DNA from 2 places in the Clostridium sp. B9 genome. Region 2 is predicted to be linked to the other one. Evidence: predicted binding sites of a transcription regulator. Region 2 holds the regulator's gene; the other holds the start of a gene.
The links. Region 2 encodes HrcA, which represses chaperone genes, less so after heat shock. Its sites were predicted from a motif close to TGTTAGCACTCNNNNNNNNNGAGTGCTAACA; they were not measured.
Positions count from the first base shown of each region.

Region 1 (3,426 bases), 2.5 Mb from region 2:
TGAGATTTTATTTTTTAATGAAAAATTTGTTCATGAGAAATTATATGAAGAATATGCGGCCACAAAAAGGCCAGAAAAGAAATTGGTAATATTATCATGTATGGATACTAGACTTACGGAATTATTACCAAAGGCAATGAATATAAAGAATGGTGATGCAAAGATAATAAAGAATGCAGGTGCAACAATTATGCACCCATTTGGAAGTATTGTTAGAAGTATATTAGTAGCTATTTATGAGTTTAACGCTGAAGATGTTTTAATAGTTGGGCATCATGGATGTGGAATGAGTAATTTAAATTCTAGTGATATGATTGGAAAGATAAAAGAAAGAGGAATATCAGAAGATACTATTTCAACAATAAAACATTGTGGAATAGATGTTGATAAATGGCTTCATGGATTTGGATCTGTAGAAGATTCTGTTAAAGAGAGTGTTCAAGCTTTAAAAGAGCATCCATTGATTCCAGAAGGAGTAAATATTCATGGGCTTATAATAGATCCTTATACAGGTAAACTAGAAGTAGTAGTTAATGGATATAAATAATTATTAATAATAAGGAGATGTGTTGTAAATTTTTATTATGAATTTAAGTTTATAACTCATCTTTATTTTTAATTTAGATAAATAATTTAAATATTTATAATTAATTATAGATTGGAGTTGTATAAAATGTTTGATATTAGTAATCCAGTAAACATATACAAGATAATTTGGATTTTTACAATTGGATCCATATTAGGTTATTGTGTTGAAATGATTTGGTGCTACATAAGAAATGGGCATTTTGAAAGTAGAAAAGGATTAATTTACGGTCCTATTAGTCCAGTATATGGTATTGGAGGGATAGCCCTTACTTTATTGCTGTATAGATTTATTGATTATAATGGAATAATAATATTTTTCATAAGTGCAGTAATAGGTGGTATTTTTGAATATCTATGTTCATGGGTACAAGAAAAAGTTTTTGGAAGTGTTTCATGGGAATATGGTAGCAAAGCTCTTAGTATACATGGAAGAACTAGTATTGAGTACTGTGTATTTTGGGGGATACTTGGAGTATTCTTTTTAAAAGATATTTATCCTTTATTTGATGAATTTATGGGATACTTTTCAAATGAAACAATACAAGTATTATCAGTCTTGTTTTTAGTGTTTTTAATACCTGATATAATCATCTCTTCATTAGCTGTAAAAAGAGAGCATTTAAGAATAAGAGGTGTACAAGCTAAGAGTTCCTTAGATAGATTTTTAGATAAAAAATATCCAGATGAATTTCTTAAAAAAATATATCCTAATATGGTGTTTAAGTAATTAGGAATTTTATAATTAGGCTCTGTTTTAAGTGTGTTTTGAGTTTAGGTGATTTTTTCATGTTATAACTAAAATCAAAACAATTTTAAAATAGAGCCTATAATTAAATTATAAGTATAATTTATGGGGAAAATTTTATATACAAATTATTTTTAGTCAACTGGTGTAAATATATAATTAGTTGGCACTGTTCTATGAAATTTTTATTTGTTTGCCCCCTTTGTATTCTATAATAAATTATTAGGAGTTATTATTATATAATTAAAGAGTAGTGTTATGAAAATTTATCAAATAAAAGGTGTTAAAAATGATAAATATTTAAAAAGTTGGAATTATAATTAATAAAAGATAAAAAACTCGCGTTTTTATGAATGAAAATAATTTTTGAGATTATAAATTGAATTTATATTATAAAAATAGTTTATTATTAAGAGTTTATAAAGGGAGGAGCTTTAGAATAATATAGAAATAAAATCAGAAAATATGATACTTTAATTAAGTGAGTAGGAGATTTATGAGTATTAAAAATATAACGTATTGACATTAATTTGTAAAAGTGGTATATATAAATTATGCGATTAGCACTCGTTGGCTAAGAGTGCTAACAAGAAATGTTTTTGTTTTGAAGGGAGTAATTTAAAATGCAAAAAAGAGAATTTAAAGCAGAATCAAAAAGATTATTAGACATTGTAATTAATTCAATCTATACAAATAGAGAGATTTTTTTAAGAGAATTAATTTCAAATGCCAGTGATGCAACAGATAAGATTTATTACAAAACTTTAGGGGATAGTTCTTTAACTTTCAATAAAGATGATTATTATATAAAACTAATACCGAATAAAGAAGAAAGAACTTTAACAATATCAGATAAGGGTATTGGTATGACTGAAGAGGAATTAGATGAAAACTTAGGGGTAATAGCTAAGAGTGGTTCTTTAAAGTTTAAACAAGAAAATGAATTAAAAGATGGATTTGATATTATAGGACAATTTGGGGTTGGATTTTATTCTGGATTCCTAGTTGCAGACAAAATAACTGTAATAACAAAAGCTTTTGGATCAGATAAGGCTTATAAATGGGAGTCAAATGGAGTTGATGGATACACAATTTCAGATGCTGAAAAAGAAAGTTTTGGTACTGATATAATACTACACTTAAAAGAAAATAATGAAGATGAAAATTATGATGAATTTTTACAAGAATATAAATTAAGAAGCTTAATCAAGAAGTATTCAGATTTTATAAGATATCCAATCAAGCTTGATATTACAAAATCAAGAATAAAAGATGGAACAGAAAATGAACATGAGGAATATGTTGAAGAGGATACAATAAATAGCATGGTTCCTTTATGGAGAAGAAACAAAAATGAGCTTACTGATGATGACTACAATAATTTCTACAGTGAAAAAAGATTTGGGTTTGACAAGCCTTTAAGACACATGCATATAAGTGTTGATGGGATGATAAGTTATAATTCAATTTTATATATTCCAGAAAATATTCCTTACGATTATTACACAAAAGAGTATGAAAAAGGCTTAGAGCTATATTCTAATGGAGTATTAATCATGGATAAATGTTCTGAACTTTTACCTGATTACTTTGGATTTGTAAAAGGTATAGTAGATTCTCAAGATTTATCATTAAATATTTCAAGAGAAATGCTACAACATGATAGACAATTAAGCCGTATTGCTAAAAACATAAAAACTAAGATAAAAAATGAATTAGAGTCAATGCTTAAAAATGATAGAGAAAGCTATGAAAAATTCTATAAATCATTTGGAAGACAATTAAAGTACGGAGTATATGATGATTTTGGAATGAATAAAGATGACTTAAAAGATTTATTAATGTTCTATTCTTCAAAAGAAAAGAAAATGGTAACTTTAGATGAGTATGTAAGCAGAATGGCAGAAGATCAAAAGTATATTTACTATGCAGTTGGTGAGTCTAATGAAAGAATAGAAAAAATGCCACAAACAGAAATGGTATTAGATAAAGGATATGAGATTCTTTATTTCACAGAAGATGTAGATGAGTTTGCAATAAAAATGCTAATGAACTATAAAGAAAAAGAATTTAAATCAGTATCAAGTGGTGAT
Region 1 covers NZ_JBNWKA010000003.1:624,555-627,980, forward strand. Annotated here, with positions in the region: gene ACQZHJ_RS02870 (beta-class carbonic anhydrase) at 1-547, shown strand, start outside; gene ACQZHJ_RS02875 (putative ABC transporter permease) at 674-1,315, shown strand; gene htpG (molecular chaperone HtpG) at 1,957-3,426, shown strand, end outside.
Region 1: a site for HrcA is predicted at 1,892-1,922, ahead of htpG (molecular chaperone HtpG). Genes of this name have one in related genera too.

Region 2 (3,426 bases):
GTCCTACTAATCTTTCTCCATTTGCTTGGAATGAAACTACTGATGGAGTTGTTCTAGCACCCTCTGAGTTAGTTATAACTACTGGTTCTCCACCTTCCATAACAGCTACACATGAATTTGTTGTTCCTAAGTCTATACCGATTATTTTACTCATTGTTAATTCCTCCTCTAACAATTTCTTCTATATTTAAATTTGTTAAATGCAATTTATTATCTAGTTACAGTTACCATTGAATGTCTGATAACTTTATCTCCTCTCTTATATCCCTTTTGGAATACTTGAGCGATTTGATTTGGTTCTGAACCTTCCTGGTCTACAACCATCATTGCTTGGTGTAATTCTGGATCAAAAGCTCCTTCAGAAACAATTTCTTCAACTTGAAGTTTACCTAAAGCATCTTCAAATTGTCTTACCGTCATTTCTACACCCTTCTTAAGATCTTCTACTGAACCATCTACTGCTAAAGCTCTTTCAAGATTATCTAATACTGGAAGCATCTTTATTAAAATATCTTCACAAGCATCAGTGTAAATTCTTTCTTTTTCTTTATCTGTTCTCTTTCTGTAGTTTTCATATTCTGCAGAAATTCTTAATAATCTATCTTTTAAGGCCTCTAATTCATTTTCTAATTTCTTAGTTTTACTCTTAAACATATTATTTTCTTCCTTTAAAGCCTTTAATTCTTCAAAATCAATGACGTTTTCTTCTGATACTTTTTCTTCTTGAATCTCGTCTTCCATTTCATCCTCTTTGATTCCTTCTGAAACTACCTCTACTTCATCTTCAATCGTAGGATTTTCTTCCTCAAAATCTTTTTGGATATTTTCTTTTAACTTTTCGTTAAATTCTTTATTATCCTCCATAAAACAGCTACACCTCTTCTCTTTTTTTCTTTACTTATCCTTTAATGTTTCATTTAACTCTTTCATAACTTCTGTCATGATTGATAAAACCTTAGAATAATTTATTCTTCTAGGACCTATTAAAGCTATAGTACCTAATGATTTATCTCCTACATGATATCCAGCTGATATTATTGAACATTCCTTAGCCTCTGGCATAAAGATTTCATCACCTATTTTTATTGTCATATCATCACTATCACTTATAAGCTCTGAAATACATTTCTTATCATGTAAAAGTTCCAAAATCTCCTTGGCTTTATGAATATTATTATATTCAGGATAATTAAATATATTAACGGCACCCTCTAAGAATACCTCTGAACTAACATCATCTTTTAAGCTCTCATAAAGAGTTGTAAGAACTGCAGTTATAATATCTTCATATCCTTCTAAAGCTTTATTGAGATTACTTATTACCTCTAGATTTATTTGCTCAATAGTAAGGTTTTTAAGCCTTTCAGTTATTATCTTACTAATTTTAATAAGTTCTTCAGATAAAGGAACTCTCTTAACTTTTATAACTGTATTTTTAATAACTCCATTATCTGTTACTAGAACACATAAGATACTTTCATCATCAACTTTTAAAAGTTGAACTGATTTTACAAAACTCTTATGTACTGATGGAGCCTTAACTATACAAGTCATTTTTGTAAGTTCCGATAGAAGAGCACTAGTATGTTTGATTATCTTATCCACTTCGTACAAGGTCCCATTTATTATTGAGTTCCTTATAAGTAATTCCTCTTCAGAAGATAATCTTTCGAATTCAACCATTCTATCAACATATAATCTATATCCTCTGCTTGATGGAATTCTTCCTGCCGAAGTATGAGGCTGCTCTAGAAATCCCATATCTTCTAAGTCAGCCATTTCATTTCTGATTGTAGCTGAACTTACTCCAAGATTATACTTTTTAGCGATAGTTCTCGAACCAACCGGCTCTCCAGTAGATATATAGTCTTGAATTATAGCTCTCAATATTTGAAGCTTTCTATCATCTATCACTAATCTCACCTCTTTATTAGCACTCACTATTAACGAGTGCTAACTAGTACACTATTAATATATTATTTATGAAGTTTTTTGTCAATTCCATATTTTTTCATTTTATTCTAAAAATAATGATTTAATTGAAATTATCCTTGTTTTTCTTTGATTTACTTTTAATTTCTACCATTTTATATATAAACCATTTTAAAAATATTTCCTAAGTTAACATAATAATTTCACATTAAACCATGCTTATTTTTTTCTTATATCCTATTGTTAGACTTTTTTTAAAATAGAGCCTAAAGTAAAAAATCAGCCATTATTATATTAGAAACTTCTATTCCTTTTTCAGTAAGATATATCATTCCATTTTCTCTAACTAATAAATTTTCATTTTCATACTTATTTAGTATTTCACCATAGACCTTATTTATATTCATATGAAATCTCTCCTCAAATTCCTTTTCACTTATTCCCTCTAATTTTCTCAACCCCATAAACATAAACTCTTCCATATTATCATTTTTAGAATTATCTATTATTTCTTCTATTGCTTCCTTATTATTATTTATTGCATCTATGTATTCTGATACCTTGCTATAATTCTTTACTCTCTTTCCATTTATATATGAAGCTGCTGCTGAACCTAGTCCAATCCACTCATCCATATTCCAGTAGGCTAAATTATGTCTACATTCTAATCCCTTCTTAGCGTAATTTGAAATTTCATATTGTTTAAACCCATTTTCCTCTAAAATTTCTTTAGCTAAATGATACATTTTTCTTTCATCTTCTTCATTAGGTAAATCTAACTTATCATCATCATATAACTTATAAAATGCTGTCCCTTCTTCAATTATCAAACTATATGCTGATATGTGAGCTGGCTCTAAGGATATAATTTCTCTTAAAGTGTCTTCCCAATCACTTACCTTTTGATCTGGGAGTCCAAACATTAAATCAATATTTATATTAGTAAATCCACTTTCTTTTGCTAAAAGATAATTTTCTTTGAAAGTCTCATAATCATGAATTCTTCCTAATCCTTTTAACAAATTATTTTGTTTAGCTTGAAGTCCCATACTAATTCTATTAACTCCATGTTCTTTCATTACCCTTAACTTTTCCTTTGTTAAATTTCCTGGATTACATTCCATAGAAAACTCAACATCATCAGATATATTTAGCTTTTCAACTTCTTTTAATAACATTTCTAATTCATTAGCATCAAGTACACTTGGTGTTCCTCCACCAATAAATATGGTTTCTATTTCTCTGTCTCCATATTTTTCTCTAAACACTTTAATTTCTTTACATAAAGCCTCTATATAGTCTTTTCTTAAATGATCCATTCTTGCAAAAGAAGGGAAATCACAATAAAAACACTTCTGAGCACAAAATGGTATATGTATATATAAAGATAATTTTTTCATATCTATCCTCCTGTATTTAAACAAACTCTTTTTTCTATAGTACACTAAAAAAAGTCATGAGTGAATAAACCCATGACTCTTATTTTTTATAGTT
Region 2 covers NZ_JBNWKA010000003.1:3,153,151-3,156,576, forward strand. Annotated here, with positions in the region: gene dnaK (molecular chaperone DnaK) at 1-154, opposite strand, end outside; gene grpE (nucleotide exchange factor GrpE) at 211-864, opposite strand; gene hrcA (heat-inducible transcriptional repressor HrcA) at 895-1,914, opposite strand; gene hemW (radical SAM family heme chaperone HemW) at 2,199-3,332, opposite strand; gene ACQZHJ_RS14010 (hypothetical protein) at 3,419-3,426, opposite strand, start outside.